DNA from 3 places in the Leptolyngbya boryana PCC 6306 genome. Region 1 is predicted to be linked to each of the others. Evidence: riboswitches for the same ligand, from Rfam matches in the RefSeq annotation. Region 1 holds a riboswitch; each other region holds the start of a gene.

Region 1 (5,465 bases):
AGGAACGTTGAATCAGACCAGGTTTTTAGAAGTTGAAGTCACGCATACGGCTAGCGATACAACTGTTGCTCGGATTGTTCATTTGGTTGAAGAGGCTCAAGAAAGTCGTGCGCCCATTCAGCAATGGGTCGATCGCTTCTCTGCCATCTACACCCCAATCGTTTTGGCTCTCGCGGCTGGCATCACACTGATTCCGCCGCTTCTATTTGCCCAACCATTTCAGCCCTGGTTCTACAAAGCGCTGGTGTTGCTTGTCATTGCCTGCCCCTGTGCTTTAGTGATTGCCACGCCTGTTTCACTCATTAGCGCGATCGGAGCCGCCACTCGTCAAGGCGTACTGTTTAAGAGTGGAAATGCACTAGAGACTGCCGGACGGCTCACAACATTAGCCTTTGATAAAACAGGCACGATTACTCAAGGGCTACCAGTGGTGCAGAAGGTGCAGCATCTAGGTTCTATGAGTGCCAACATGGTGTTGCTCATTGCTGCCTCACTGGAGCAACAGTCAGAGCATCCGCTGGCAAAAGCGATCGTTGTTGCGGCAATGGCGCAAGGATTAGATCTGGAAGCTCCAGAATCGTTTACTGCTGTTCCTGGTAAAGGAATTTGGGCGAAGTTTGGACAGGCTGTTTATTTTGTAGGCAATCGCCGATTGTTTGAGGAGCAGAACATTGAGCTTTCAGCAGCCGCTAAATCGCTGTTAGCTGAAATTGAATCTCAAGGTCAGACTCCAGTGTTAATCGGAACACAACAAGGATTAGTTGGGGCGATCGCCTTGGCAGATGGAATCCGACTTGAATCCGCAGAAGCAGTACGTCTACTCAAACGCATTGGACTCAAACGACTGGTAATGCTTACAGGCGATCGCTCTGCGGTAGCAAGACAGGTTGCTCATGAAGTTGGCATTGAGGAGTACCAGGCTGAATTGCTGCCTGAAGATAAATTGCAAGCTATTTACAAGCTACGTCGCTCTGGTGTTGTGGGCATGGTTGGAGACGGCATCAATGATACGCCTGCTCTTTCTGCTGCCGATGTTAGTTTTGCAGTTGGTAAGATTGACGTGGCGCTGGAGGCGGCTGATGTCGTATTGGTTGGAAATGATTTAAGACGTTTAGGTGATGCTATTAACCTTAGCCGTCGCACCCTATTAGTAATTCAACAAAGTATTGCTATTGCCCTAGTTCTGAACGCTACATTCATCATTCTGGGAGTTTTGGGTGTGATTGGACTCCCGATCGCAGTCTTTGAAGACATGGGATCTTCCTTGCTAGTAACACTCAATGCCATGCGTTTATTCAAGATTAAAATCAACGAAGCCTAGACGTTCCTGCTCCGGCAAAGAAACGATGTCCGTAATTCTTTTTGCGGTTCTGATTGCTGGACTTAATGCTTGATTGTATGAGTGGCGATCGGATGATTTTAGGATGCGGTAGTGACTTCAAACCTGTGTTGTGAGTTGGGTGCGTTGTCTTCTTAGTTTGAATCCCAGCACAAATCCAACCCCAACAACGTAGTCAATATGGAAGTTGCTGTCTACGTCGAATGCCGAATCCAGCCAGTAGACCTACAACAATCAACCCTGTGAAATAGACTAATCCAGTCAAGCGAACCTGAAGCGGAGGTGTTACCCCTTCAACTTCGATCGTTTGCTCAACTTGGAAGGGCTGAAACTTCCGAATCGCGTTAGAACTAGGGAAAACTTCTACCTCAATTCTATGTGGCGCACCATCAAAAAACTGCTGCTGCCAGCTAAATTGTCCGGTCGTATCATTTAGCCCTTCATAAGCAAAGGCATTCCAGTTGTTTTCAAGCTGAGTTGTTGTTACTTTTAGCTGGACATCTGAGACAGGCTGCTTGGTTTGGGAATCAATCACGTTCACTTGCAAGCGAGCAGGCTGACCGACGATCGCGCTTTTGTCTCCGGTTAATCGCATCTCAAGTCCTTGAACTTGTCTGACGGCTGAAGCATCTGATTTCGGAGCAGTTTCAGCCATGTGCGACATTGGCATCGACATCCCGGACTGTGCCATTTCTGCACTGACGTTGACATAGAGAAGCGCTGCGATCGCAACAATTACTGCCCCACTCAGCAACAATCGAACCCGTTGTGGCGCAATTTCTCCAGGCTGAATCAATTGCCGTCCGCCGATGATCCAGCCGCCCACTAATCCAACGATGAGTAGGACAGCGGCTAAAATGGCGAAATTGCGATACTTAATCCAGTTCTCAGGAATCGAGAGCGTTAGAGTTTGCTGAAAAGGTGTAAAAGCATTGGCGGTCTGTGGAGTCACATTAACTAATAGCTGGTAAGTGCCGCGAATCGGGAAGGTCTGCTGAAGCTGCACTTTGCCTTGGGGCGCGATCGCATCGATATCTAATAGCTTTGTACCTTCAACAATCGGAAAGTCTGTCGTAAACCAGGGAGTTTTAGACGGTGTGAGAATCTGTATACGGATTTTGGCATTGGTCAAAGGTTGACCGTTTGCATCGATCGCTTCGAGTGTGAGACGGGCAGGCGGTTTATGGGTTTCCGCTTCTGCCTCAAATGGAGCGAGTTGGGAAATGGACGGATCAGTTGTTAGGCGAATCGTTGATCGTGGAGTCTGAGAGAATCCCGTCACTCCATAGAACATCAAGCTCATTAGGCAAGTCGCGCTAATGAACGCAGAAAGCTTTAATTTTGGCATTACGACCTCACAAGTATTGTTAATGACAAGAAACCATCAGCGTGCGATGTCGAAGAGAATGCACCTTGTCATGAGCCGCTGGATATGTAGTGAAGTAGACTGTCCAGAGAATTAAAGCACAAAGCGAAACATAGAGCGTTGCTTGTACGGGCTTAGACAGCGTGAAGCAAACGGCTCGTTGAGAAAAAGACGAATGCGATCGAGTAATCATTCTGTACCTCGCAGATGAATTGGAACGTGAAGTAAATCGGCGGGCATCCTGGCTGATCAATCTCGAATTCATGACTGATTTACAGTTGCGGGACAGCGTTGGACTTGCACCAAACTTTCCCCTTTACTTCTGACGGCTGCTCCCCATCAGAACCGATCGTGTCTGTTAGTTTAGCGCGATTTTGGCGATCGCTTTGATTTTTTAATTTTTCTTCGGTTTAACAAGTGCAATCGCTCCTACCTCTCTCGAATGGCAAGGCAACGGTTTTGATCATCCAACTCTTTAGAAGCATGAAACTCGTCTAAACTGGCGAGTCGCGACAAAAACGATGAAGCAATTACTGATGGAAATTGTCTAACCGACCAATTTCATCGGCATCAGCCAGTTTTGATGCTGATGAAATTGAATCAAAGCAATGCTCAAAATTCAATTGACCAAATGCCCGGAATTTCACGAAGATTTGAGAAAGCGCGATTTTCCTGACTAGCTGCGTGAATTTTTTAGTGGAAGCTGAACTGTAAACTGACTTCCTTTTCCTAGTTGGCTCTGAACTTGAATCTTTCCGTGATGTGCATCTACAATGGCTTGAGCAATTGCAAGTCCAAGTCCTGCACCGCCTGTGTGTCGAGAGCGATCTGAACTGACACGATAAAAGCGATCGAACACACGCGGTTGATCTTCTGCGGCAATTCCGACCCCTGTATCTTGCACCTGAATCAGTGCGGTTTGATCTTCAACCGACAATCGAACAGTCACTGTCCCTTCAGAAGGGGTGTATTGAATTGCGTTTGTGATGAGATTGGTAACCAGTCGGTAAAGTTGCTCTTCATCGCCGATGATATTCACGGGTTGATGAACGGTTAGTTGTAGCTTCAGTGTAATGTGAGCAGAAAGCGCAAATGCTGCTAACTCTTCGACTAAATCTTGCACAACATCATTGAGGCAAACCACCTGACGCTTGATCGGAAAAACTTTGAGATCCATGCGGGACAACATGAGTAAATCTTGCACGAGTTGAGAAAGCCTTGCATTTTGTCGTTCGATCGTTTGCAATGTCCCTTGTGCTTCAGATAAGCTCAGTGGCGTTGTCTCTAATGTTGCCTCAACCGTGGCTTGAATTGCTGCAAGCGGCGTTCTCAGTTCGTGAGCAGCATCAGCAGTAAACTGTTGAATCTGTTGATAAGAGTCATACACTGGACGCATCGCGATTCCTGCCAGTCCCCAACTTGCTGCACCGATTACTAGAATCGCGATCGGCGTTCCTAACAAAAAGAAGATTTTCAGGGATTGTAGATGATCATCATAGCTTTCGAGCGTTCGTCCTACCTGTAAATATCCCCAAGACTGTCCGGTTGAAGTTTTTAATTGTAATGAAACCTGGTGGTAGCGTTGTCCTTGATTGTCAACAATCGTTCGCCAAGGTTGCGTTTGAACTTGAGGTGTGGCTTGTGGAGGGGTATTCACTGTTCCTATGCGCTGCAAAGAGAGATTAAGAAACTGAATGTAGTACAAATCTTGAGTACTGACTCCTAAGACGTGAATATGTGACGACGGTGGCGGCGTTTTACATGCAGTCTGACTGCGGCAGAGACCGGGTAAAACCTGCTCAACGCGATCACTCAGTTCTCCCGGTTTGTCTAGGATCGGCTCTAAGCTATCGTGTAATGTTCCTGCGAGAGTTTCGATTTCATCGTCGATCGCAGTCCAATGCACCTGTGCTAAATGAAGATAGATAGCAATTCCACAACCGCTTAAAATTAATCCCATCACGCCTGCATACCAGGCTGCGAGTTTCAGACGAGTTCGATTAAACAGTTGGCTTTGGTGCATGGAATTGAATGAGTGCTGACCAAATGATAGCTTGATTTTAAGAATAAATTGAGTGACCGTATCGTTGAAGTTTGCTAACATGATGCGCGAAGATGAATCCAACTCTAAAGCTAACGCTGGAAGAGAAGCGTGATACCCTAAACCATTAAACTTCACGCTGCTATAATACATTGCTAGCACTGCACAAGCACCTGAAACAGCCTAGCGATTCTCAATATTGGCGCTATCAATGCAAAATAAAATCGGTGTGAAACGCTCTTTGTTTAGAACGAACGACAAAGACATCATTCAACTTGTACAACAAGCAGGATTGTTGTAGTAATTGGAATACCACTCGACCGTTTTCGCTAACCCCTCTTCTAGAGAGACTTTAGGCTGCCAGCCAAGCTTTGTAACTGAAGACTCTATGTTAGCAATGCGGACTTGTTCCATCGGTCGCTCAGGTAAGGCTCCAAATAAAGGCTGAATGCTAGGATTGACCAGTTGATTGATGTGATGCACAACACTAGAGATCGGCGTTAATGTTCCAGAGCCAAGATCAAACATATCGCCTTCTACCCCTGGCGCTTGTGCTGCTGCAATCAGACCTTCAACTACATCCTCGACGTAAATCCAATCGATCTGGCGTTGACCGCTACTGAGCTTCGGGGCTTCTCCTTTTAGCAAAGAGAGTGTAACATAGGGAATTAACTTGTCAAAATTCATTTGTGCAGGTCCATACACTAGAAACACGCGCG
Region 2 (5,465 bases), on a different contig from region 1:
ATTGATTCAAGATCGGCATTGGGCAGAGTTTAATCAAGCGTTTGCCTGTACAGATGAAACTCAGTACGAAGATATGGCGCGGCATCTAGATCAAATTCGTGAAGAACGCGATCGAGCCGAAGAGATTTTGTATTGGTTATTTCTGGATTCAGAATTGCGTCGGCAGGGGAAGACTGTGCCGGATTTGTGGGAAGCACAGCAGGCGCAGGCGTAGGCGTTTTCGGGAAGTGGGGAGATTTTGAAAATTTAGTTGAGAATTAGGGCTGATTTGGGTGTAGCCTTTCTCGGATTTGATGGATGATCGGATGGTTGCCGTGCTGTTCTTCTAAGTGGTTGAGCAGTGAGATCAGGTCTATAGTGAGTGGAACTCCGAGTTTTAGGTGGTCTAAAATCGATTTCTGAGCGAAAACAGTTTGCGGAGTTCCTTCTAGGGCAAGCGTTCCTCGATCGAGCACAATCACCCAATCTGCCCAGCGATAAACCCACTCTAGATCATGCGTTGCCATCAGAATGGTTGTGCCATTGGCATGAATGGTTTCTAAAGTCTGCGCGAGCATTCGAGTGTGGAGTGGATCGAGATAAGCTGTTGGCTCATCTAGTAGCAATAACTCAGGCTTGAGAACCATGACATCTGCTAGGGAAACTCGCTTTTTCTGCCCTAGGCTCAAGTGATGAATCGGATGATGAGCGAGTTCAGTTAAACCAAATTCGGCTAGAGATTTCGCGATCGCAGGTTCGATCTCTGATTCTGTCCAGCCTAAGTTACACAATCCATACGAAATATCTTCTGCAACGGTTGATGCGATCAACTGCTGTTCGGGGTTTTGAAAGACTAAGCCTACTTTTTGCCGAAGTTCGATCAGCGATCGGCGATCGTAACTCAATGTCTGACCTTTCCAAGCAATCGTGCCGCGTTGTGGCTTGTATAAACCATTTGCCAGTAGAAACAATGTGGTTTTACCACAGCCATTTTGCCCAATCAAAGCCGTTCGTTTTGCGATCGGAATCTCTACCGTCAAGCCCTGAATCACAGGGTTTTTGGTTCCGGGATACGTATATTCGACTTGATCAAAGGCTAACGACATAGGCTGATAAGAAGCAATATGAGACATCCTAAACTAGCTTCGATCGCATAGCGTCGAGAAGGGCGATAGGTTCGTGGCGAATAGACTCGAAATTCCCCATTAAACCCTCTTGCTGCAGTGGATAAAACGAATTGTTGATAGTTCTCCATTGTTTTACGAAAAAGCTGACTGATCAGCAGACTCAAGCTATAAAACCAGCGTCGGACACTGCGATAACCATTGCGCGAATGTTGAGCAATCCAAAGTTCACGAGCAGTTGAGAGCAAAATAAAAATGAATCGGTACATCAGCATCAGCAGTTCTGTGAGTACCTCTGGACATCTGATTTGTTTGAGAACTTGTAATATTTCTGTAAATGGGGTTGTGAATAAGACGAAATATAAGCACGAGACTGTCGAAAGTGTCCGAGTCAAGATGACGACAGCTTGTAAAATCCCTTGCTGGCTCAAATAAAAGTAAGTCGATCCAATTGAGAAACCCAAAACTGCATCGCTTGCCGAGCGATCCGCAATCCCCAGGATCAAGGCTGGAATACTGATCAGCCAAAACCCGATCGCAAGACTAAGCAACCGTAAATAGATACGACAGGGAATTTGAGCATAGATGACAATCCAAATTCCTAGCCAGATTGCGATCGCGATCTGAATGATTGGAGTTGCAATCAGAGCAATCAACAGTACGATCGTTGCAAATAGTAATTTATGTTGCGGTGGTAGTTGTCGTAATCGATTGCGATGAGAAAGCGTATCCAGCCAAAGGTGCATGGTTTTATTTACCTTGCGATCGCCCTTTATACAGCCCGATAACATATCCAAGCATACCTGCCCCTAATGCCGCTTGCGATGCAAAGAGTAAACTTGCAACTTCTGTACTCGCAGGCTCAAACACGGGCTTAAACCAGGGTTCATAAGTCGGATGGCTCTCTTCGATCAGTTGTTGTGCCTGTCCATCTGCTCCATTAAACTCTGCTCGCACAAACACCAAAGGAGCCACAGTGAGGAGAATGACTGCGATCGCAAGGAACCAATTCTGTCGCGTCGATGATTGTCTCATGTCTTCATTAAGTTTAAGGTTTCCAATTCAGTCCGATTGTAGGTCTGTAGCCAATTCCAGACTAAGACCGTGAGTAAGCCCTCGCTAATGGCTAAGGGAATTTGAGTCAGCGCAAAAATTCCAGCAAACTTTAGAAATGCAGCCCATACTCCACCCGTTGCTGCCGGAAACGCCAATGCCAACTGGATCGAAGTTGTGACGTAGGTTAAAAGATTCGCGAATGCTGAAGCTAGGAAAATTGCAGCTTTTTGATTCCCAGTTCTCAGCACTAAATGATAAATACCGTATGCGACGAAAGGTCCCACGATCGCCATTGAAAACAAATTGGCTCCGAGCGTTGTCAAGCCTCCATGCGCTAACAAAACGGCTTGAAACAGCAGCACCAATCCCCCTAAAACGGTCATTACCGCAGGTCCAAATAAAATTGCGCCGAGTCCAGTTCCCGTGGGATGCGAGCAGCTTCCTGTCACGGAAGGAAGCTTTAACGCAGATAAGACAAATGTGAATGCGCCAGCTAATGCTAAGAGCAGTTTCAATTCAGGATTTTGGCGTGTAATCCGCGTCAGCGATCGCAGTCCAAACGCAAAGAACGGCAGCGAGATCGCCCACCAAAATGCTGCCCACTGAACAGGCAAAAAACCCTCTGCAATGTGCATTGCTTGGGCTGGAGTTGCTGATCCCAATACTAAATACAAACTCAGCCCTGCCATTGCAGCAAGGCTCATCCATTTCCGAGTCCTCATTCTGTACCTCGCAGAACTAACAACCGTAAAGCTGGTGGGCATTCTGGCTTAGCGAAATCTCGCTTTACAGTTGCGGGACAGCGGCAGCTTTGCACTACACTTTCCCCAATCCAACTTTATTTAAGGTGTGACTCACTGTATCACTATTAGTCGAGTTTTTTGGTAGAGTTTTGTCGAGATGTAGAAATCTTTTAATCTATGACTCCAGAGGTAGACCATCCTGTAACTGGGCTGATAATGTACAAGCACAGGAGTTGCCAGTCGCCTTATGTTAGAGCCATCTACCTTAAAATCGCCGCTGAAGCCCAATTGTTTACCTGTCTTTTTTGCATCCTCATCTTTATTTCCTGATCTTCCAACGTTCCAGCAAGCAAGTAGAACGCTCACGTTCGATCAAGCACGACTGACAACAGACTTACAACCCCCTTCGGGCAACACGCAAGTGACTAGTGCGATCGCTCAATTGCCCCCTGATTTCTCGAATTCCCTAAACCGAGAAATTGTCACGAGCGGTTTAACCGCTTCCAGCGGCGATCAAACAGATTCGGTTCAATCTGCTCAAGATATCGTTGTCTCCATCAGCAGGTTGGTCAAAGAGATCTCAGGCACAGTTCCATTCGCAGATGGCACAATCGACGTCGATCTTTCAACTTCAGCAGGAGCAGTCCAAGGCTCGATCGAGTTTGGTAATGGGGCGCTTGTGTCCAATTTAACAACGCCTTTTGGAAGTTATTTTTCATCGATCGACTTCAAATCCTCTGATCAATATCCATTCAATTTCAACGGCACTCCAGGCATTGTCAATCTAGACGATGGTTTAGTCATCTTGGATTTCCAGCCTGAAATTCAAGATGACGAAATCGCAATTCCAATTAATGCACTCAGCGGCAATGTCACCTTCAACGATGGACAAGCGATTCTGAATATTCCAACTCCTTTTGGAGCATTTGCAACAAATTTTGATCTATCAGCATTAGTCAAACCTAGCACCCTGCAAGCTTCAGGAACTGTGACTGTGCAAGATGGAACGCCTCCGATCGAGATGACGGGCGATTTCGGCATCATTCAGACCACGCTTGACGTTCCAAAATTAGTTCAAAACGCTGGCTCAATCTTTGCAACTGTAAGAGGCACGATTCAGATGACGAATGATGCGATCGTCTACGATTTCAAGACCTCCATTTCGTAAGGCATTGAATTTAGCAAATTCTATCAATAGAAAACGAGGAATGTTGTTTGTAGCTCTATTCGCTAAATTCTTAAAGAGAGATTAAAAACAGCGTAAATGATTATGGTGAATTTGAAAAAAACGATAGGAGTCTTCCTCGTGAGCGTTTCCCTCTTAATCGGAGGTGCTGCACTTACAAGTTGTGGCAGTGGACAATCTGAGACTGAGGCAAAAGAAGAGTCATCCAAGGAGCAAGAAGCCTCAAATCAATCTGAAGATGACGATGAAAAGCGCCAAGAAGACAAAGCTAAGGATAATGATAGCGATGATGAGAAAGATGGCGAGAAATCCAACGCTCGCAACAACAACGATCGAGAGAATGACCAAGAAGATCGCAAAGAGAGCAAAGACAAAGACGACGGTTAATCTATTGCTCACATGAATACAATAGTAGGAGTATAGAGCAATCAGTGATGATGCACGAACCCCTACTATTTTGCTTGGGTACAGTTGTCTGGATACAAATTGGATCGCATTCTCCTCAACCGTTGCTTATGAATCCGTATCCATTCCTAAGCGCTTCTGAATTTGCTTGATCGCTTTGTACATCTCAGACAAGTGGCTATAGACAGCAGACGATCGTAGAAAAATTCGATGATCGACCGCAGGATAACCCGATACTGTTTGTCCTGCCGCCACGCTGGCATGAACTCCAGTTTTTGCAGAGGCAACCGAACCATCGCCCATCCGGCTCTCATTGCCCACACCGACCTGACCTGCCAAAATCACGCGATTGCCCAGTACAGATCCCCCGGCGATCCCAACTTGAGCAGCAAATGCACAAGCCTCTCCAGTTTTGACTCCATGCCCAACCTGCACACAGTTATCAATCTTTGTATTACGCCCAATTCGAGTCTCACCGACAGAAGGGCGATCGATCGAAGAATTGCACCCTACTTCAACGCCATCTTCGAGCACGGTACAGCCTGATTGCTCCATTTTCAGCCAGCCTTCACGAGTCGGCACAAAGCCAAAGCCTTCTGAGCCAATCACTGCCCCTGCATGAATCACACAGTCTGCACCGATTTGAGCGCGTTCGTGAATCACACAATTGGCATGGAGAACTGTACGATCGCCAATTATCACGTCTGGGTAAATGACAACACCCGGATGAATAACAACATCATTGCCAATTGTCACGTTGGCTTCAATCACAACATGCGCGCCAATCGCAACGTTTTGACCAATCTGAGCAGACGGATCAATGATTGCAGACGGATGAATTGTTGCGGCAGGTTTGTAAGGTTGGTAGAAAAGCGCGATCGCTTGAGCAAACGCATAGCGCGGATTCGCTACAACGATCCAAGCTAAACCGCGTTCTTTCGCGATCGCTAGTAATTCCTCATTTGCAGGCAA
Region 3 (5,465 bases), on a different contig from region 1:
TCCCCTCTGCCTGACCCGGAACATTCATTCTGGTATTCGCTCCCAACCCCATTAAATCTTGCATTGGGATGATCGACAGAACTGCAACCGAACTCATGGCGACTCGAATCAAATCCCAATGAATTCCCTGCTGTCCGATACAGCCCATATAGTTCCAAAGATTACCCCGCTCATAGTCTGAAAGCTGCTCATACCAGCCGATCGTTGTATCGTTATCGTGCGTACCTGTATACACGACACAATTACGAGGATAGTTAAATGGCAGATAAGGATTGCCCGGATCAGACCCAAAAGCAAAGTGAAGAATCTTCATGCCTGGAAACTCATACTTATCCCGTAATGCTTCTACTTCCGGTGTAATCACACCTAAATCTTCTGCCAAGATCGGTAGCTTTCCTAACTTCGTATTGAGCATCTGAAAGAACTGATCTCCTGGCGCTTCGATCCAGTTCCCATTCATCGCTGTCTCTTCACCTTGCGGAACTGCCCAATAAGCCTCAAGCCCACGGAAATGATCAATCCGAATCCAGTCCACCAGATCTAACATGGCTTCAAATCGCTGCACCCACCACTTGAAATCTGTCGATTCCAGATAGTCCCAGTCATAGATGGGATTACCCCAAAGCTGTCCTGTTGCACTAAAATAATCCGGTGGTACACCTGCCATCAGTTCAGGATGTCCGGTCTCAGGATCAAGCCGAAAGTTCTCCGAGTTTGCCCAAACATCCGCACTATCATGTGCAACATAAATGGGAATATCTCCAATAATTTGCACCCCGTTTTCGTTGGCATGTTCTTTGAGCGCCACCCACTGTTTGAAAAACTCGTATTGAAGAAATTTCTGGTAGTAAATTTCTTCTTGCAGTCGGATTCGAGCAGCTTCGATCGCATCCGGTTTCGACTGCATCAATTCGGGTTCCCACTCATACCAACTCTTGCCGCCGTTCTCATGCTTCAGTGCCATGAACAACGCATAGTCTTCTAACCAGAAGGCTTTTCTCGTACAAAAATCGGCAAAATCGCGCTGTTCATCACTCTGATGTTTAAAGGCATCGCAAGCCTTTCGCCATAACGGAGCCTTGAACGCATAGACGCGATCGAAATCCACACAATCGATCCAAAATCCATCAGCATTCGCAAAATCCGATTCTTCTAGCAAGCCGCGATCGCGCAATGCCTCTAAACTAATCAACAACGGATTGCCTGCCATTGATGAATAAGATGCATAGGGAGAATTTCCATATCCCGTAGGACCTAATGGCAACACTTGCCAATATTGCTGTCCACTCTGCACAAGAAACTCAATAAATCGATGAGCTTCGGCTCCTAGTTCTCCGATTCCAAATCGACCGGGAAAGCAGGTAGGATGCAGCAAAACGCCACTTGATCGCATTAAAGGCATAGTAATCTAGCAGGAAAAGGCTGTGAGAACTGTAACATGAGGCGGAGAGGACAAAATCCACCGCAAGAAGAATCAAGATTAATTCGGAAATCGTAATTTTTTATGGCTCATCGCAATCCTGCTCCCACCGTTGACATTATCATCGAACTCATTGATCGCCCCCATCGCCCGATCGTGCTGATCGAACGCCTCAATCCCCCACATGGATGGGCAATTCCCGGCGGTTTCATCGATTACGGAAATTCGGCTGAGAAAACCGCACATCTTGAAGCCGAAGAAGAAACTGGACTGCACATTGAACTCATTGATTTACTGGGAGTTTATTCTGATCCCGATCGTGATGCGCGCCAACATACGATGAGCATTGCGTACATTGCCACTGCCAAGGGCGAACCCAAAGCAGGTGATGATGCCAAAAATGTGCGGATTGTCGAGATTTGGGAGATCCCTGAGAATTTATGTTTTGATCACGATCGCATTTTGCACGATTATTTACAGTACAGAAATTATGGAATGCGCCCAAGATTATGAAAAAAGTAATTCGGACTGATGCGGCTCCGGCTCCGGTTGGTCCTTACAATCAAGCGATCGTGGCTCAAGGTTTAGTCTTTGTCGCAGGTCAAATCTCACTCGATCCGCAGACGGGTGAAATTGTCGGTGCTGGCGATGTTGCGGCTCAAACCGAACGAGCCATGACCAGTTTGAAAGCCATCTTAGAAGCGGCTGGTTCGTCGCTCGATGATGTTGTCAAAACGATGGTCTGCTTGAAAGACATGAACGATTTTGCGGCAATGAATGCGGTCTATGCCAAATATTTTGATGAAGCAACTGCACCCGCAAGAGTTTGTGTGGAAGTCGCTCGCTTGCCAAAAGATGTTTTGGTTGAGATCGACTGTGTTGCAACACTGAAAGATTAGGAGAACTGCGATCGCTCTTGAACCTGATTCACAAGCGAGAGCGATCGCATCGAAGCGCGATGGCTGGAAGATTCACATCACAAGGTAAATGCTTGTTCTGGAACGGGTACGGGCTTTTGTCGATTTGAATATTGGAAATTAGTTGTGTGAGATTCAATACTCTACTAGATGAGCAGTCTTAACATTTTTTGCAAGTTTCAATTTCTCCAACAGTCGAATCGTCAACCATATCAGATCCACTTCCCACCAGCGCTTGCCAAACTGCGCCGAAGCTTGATAAGCATGATGATTGTTGTGCCATCCTTCTCCAAAAGTCAGCAATGCTGCCCACCAGCAATTCGTCGATCGATCATTGACCGCATAGTTCCGATAGCCAAAAGTATGACATGCACTATTGACAAAGCACGTACTGTGAAAGCCAACAAACAATCGCGCAAAAATTCCCCAAACTACGAAGGGCATTCCACCGAGACCATAAAGCAAAACAGCTAATGCAATCTGTAAAGCAATGTAGTGCTTGTGGCAAAACTGATAAAACGAATCATGAGCAATATCTTGAGTGAATCGATGCAGTTCTGAATGAGATGGAACCTCGTGCATCAGCCAACTGATATGACTCCACCAAAATCCCTGAGTCGAATCATGTGGATCACCAGTCCGATCGGCAAACAAATGGTGCATTCGATGATAGCCGACCCAACCCTTCACGGCTCCTTGACCTGCCAATGTGCCACACAAGATAAAGAAGTATTCTAACCATTTGACCGTTTTGAAACTGCGATGCGTTGCTAGGCGGTGGAATCCTAAAGAGATTCCTAGCCCGATCGTCAGCCAATGCAAGAATAGAGCAACTCCAACGGCTGACCAACTAAAATAAGCGGGAGACAGTGCAAGTAAGGCTCCTAAATGCAAGAAAACAACAACAGTAATTACAGTCCAACGAGGACGTGGAGAAGTCAAACGGACATCGGTCATGAATTTTGCTCAAACGGTTTGGATAAAATCAGCGTGATCACTCAGCACGATTGCGCTCTGTGGCTTCTAGTTGAAACTCACTCCAACGGTGCTGCACTTGTTTATAGCAATCAGCAGGAGAGATTTTTAGGTTTTGCAGTAGACTGACCTGAACTTCGCGATCCCGTCTCGCCAGAAGCACGATCGCTTGAGTTGGGTCATACGTCGCGATTGCCTCGTGAATCGCAACCCCAGCTTGGCTATCAACTTCAAGCATTCGCAAATATAGCTCGACTTGTGCCTGCGCGACGAACTCCTGCTCAAAGACTACAGAATCAATACTCAAATTCATTGAAGCATTGATCCGATTCGTAATCTTGCAGGTTACTAGTCCTCGCCCTAGTCTCAAATAGCCATTCCAGCTAGTGAACCCTATCTGCAAAAAATTCTGCTGAATAACCAGATCTTGCCAGTGATCAAAATGCGATCGCAAATCATAATGTTGAAACCTCATCAACTTCCCCTGAACTGCAAAATAGGGAAGCAAATCCGTTTTAAGAAACTAAGAACCATCATCATCCGTACCTCGCAGATGAAACACAACAGACATACCTCTTAAAGAGGCGCTATGCATCGGCGGGCATCCTGACTCAAAGAACACAGTTCTTATCACAGTTGCGGGACAGCGTCGGGTTTGCACCGAACTTTCCCCCTTGCGTCTAATGGCTGATTCCCATCAGAACCGATACTCATCTAGAGAGTAGCACGATCAAGCAAAATTAGACTCATCTTTGCCGCACTTCACCCACTCAAACTGGATTGAAAATGAGCCAATCATCTAAATCGTTTACTAAAGTAGTCTCTGAAGGCTCTCACATTTTGCACAGATCCACATATCGGTTACATTCCATGTTGTTGACGAGAATACCAAATCGCTAGTTCGCCGTCCTATTGTTCGCTGATCTAAAAAGTCGCGATTCCTCGGAACCGTTGCCTCTGAGCTATCATGTCGCGTAAAACTCTAACGCTATGCCCGATAAAGATGAGACTCGTTCAGAAATTAAACTATCAAGTTGACCATTAAAACGAAACACACGATCGCTCATCCACGCGCAATACAGATTCTTGCTGAAATGCCTGTTTATAAGCGGCTCGAATCTGATCAATCTTCTTGCTACTCTCAACATTCATCGGATACAGTAGCGTCAAAAGTTGAGAGTTTTCTGCCACAACCTTACCCTGCGAATTCCGATATTGCCCCTTCGCGGCTACCCTTGTCAGCCCTTCAGGAAATAGCGGAGTCACAACGCGATCGACAAATTGCTGAAATTCAACCTGAGTCACTTCTGAGCGATCGGGTTTCGCGAATCCAAAAAATAACTCTGTTCGCATAAAAGCCTTGCCATGCGGTTGCAACTGGCAAGATTGATCCACAGATTCATCAACCTTTGCGAAAACCAGCAGCGGCACAATCAGCCCGCCTGCCACTCCTAAAATTAAGTGGAATCTAGATTTCATCATATCAACCTCAAATTCTCTGCTCTCTCACGTTGAAGTGCAATTCTTCATGCAATCGCTCGATTTTTAAAACCTCGAAAAATCGATAGCTTGAATCGATCTCTGAGTGGGAATACTGAGACAAACCGATGGCAAACGGATAATAGGGAGCATGTGGCGCAAGCTAGACAATATCGTTCTAAATATCAGAACCTACGCCGATCTGAGTCCTGACCTCAGTATTCGACGACAGATCAATCAGGCAATGCGATCGCGCCCCACTCGCACATCCGAGGATTGGTATCGCTCATTTTGGCAACCGCTTTCAATTTCTCAAGATCTGGCAATTTTCGTTTATCAGCAAATGGAAGCGTATTCCGGGTTGCAATTCGCAAAAATTACCCCAAGCGATCGCTTAACCGAGGATCTTCAACTGCCTTTGGTCTGCTGGTTCGATTGGGAATGTACCTTATGTGAGGACTTTCACGATCGCTTTGGCATTGAAATTCGCGATCGTTTGGATATTGGTATGCTGCATACCGTCCGAGATCTTGTTATATTTCTGAATCAGCAACTTTTATCGGTCAATTGCTGATGCCTGATTCATATCCGCGCAATCTCGTGGGTTACGGACAAAATCCACCCCATCCCCAATGGAAAGATCAAGCCAGAATCGCAGTTCAATTTGTCATCAA

What was found. A riboswitch is a leader RNA that binds a small molecule or an ion and turns the genes downstream of it on or off. The one in region 1 is predicted to bind cobalamin.
Region 2: it holds a riboswitch for cobalamin, as region 1 does, so the genes downstream of both, LEPBO_RS0124920 (energy-coupling factor ABC transporter permease) here and LEPBO_RS41470 (CbtB-domain containing protein) in region 1, are expected to answer to the same signal.
Region 3: it holds a riboswitch for cobalamin, as region 1 does, so the genes downstream of both, LEPBO_RS0129340 (hypothetical protein) here and LEPBO_RS41470 (CbtB-domain containing protein) in region 1, are expected to answer to the same signal.

Annotation. Positions count from the first base shown of each region.
Region 1 covers NZ_KB731326.1:371,292-376,756, reverse strand. The annotation lists gene LEPBO_RS0135070 (heavy metal translocating P-type ATPase) at 1-1,321, shown strand, start outside; gene LEPBO_RS0135065 (hypothetical protein) at 1,515-2,687, opposite strand; gene LEPBO_RS41470 (CbtB-domain containing protein) at 2,707-2,898, opposite strand; cobalamin riboswitch at 2,920-3,070, opposite strand; gene rppB (two-component system sensor histidine kinase RppB) at 3,382-4,899, opposite strand; gene LEPBO_RS0135050 (NAD-dependent epimerase/dehydratase family protein) at 5,017-5,465, opposite strand, start outside.
Region 2 covers NZ_KB731324.1:4,955,253-4,960,717, forward strand. The annotation lists gene LEPBO_RS0124900 (hypothetical protein) at 1-214, shown strand, start outside; gene LEPBO_RS0124905 (energy-coupling factor ABC transporter ATP-binding protein) at 258-1,112, opposite strand; gene cbiQ (cobalt ECF transporter T component CbiQ) at 1,076-1,849, opposite strand; gene LEPBO_RS0124915 (energy-coupling factor ABC transporter substrate-binding protein) at 1,854-2,138, opposite strand; gene LEPBO_RS0124920 (energy-coupling factor ABC transporter permease) at 2,135-2,881, opposite strand; adenosylcobalamin (AdoCbl) riboswitch at 2,870-3,009, opposite strand; gene LEPBO_RS0124925 (hypothetical protein) at 3,150-4,070, shown strand; gene LEPBO_RS0124930 (hypothetical protein) at 4,209-4,475, shown strand; gene lpxD (UDP-3-O-(3-hydroxymyristoyl)glucosamine N-acyltransferase) at 4,602-5,465, opposite strand, start outside.
Region 3 covers NZ_KB731324.1:5,879,844-5,885,308, forward strand. The annotation lists gene malQ (4-alpha-glucanotransferase) at 1-1,402, opposite strand, end outside; gene LEPBO_RS0129325 (NUDIX domain-containing protein) at 1,505-1,933, shown strand; gene LEPBO_RS0129330 (RidA family protein) at 1,930-2,319, shown strand; gene LEPBO_RS0129335 (acyl-CoA desaturase) at 2,473-3,294, opposite strand; gene LEPBO_RS0129340 (hypothetical protein) at 3,332-3,787, opposite strand; cobalamin riboswitch at 3,892-4,035, opposite strand; gene LEPBO_RS0129345 (DUF3574 domain-containing protein) at 4,354-4,794, opposite strand; gene LEPBO_RS0129350 (hypothetical protein) at 4,943-5,365, shown strand; gene puuE (allantoinase PuuE) at 5,365-5,465, shown strand, end outside.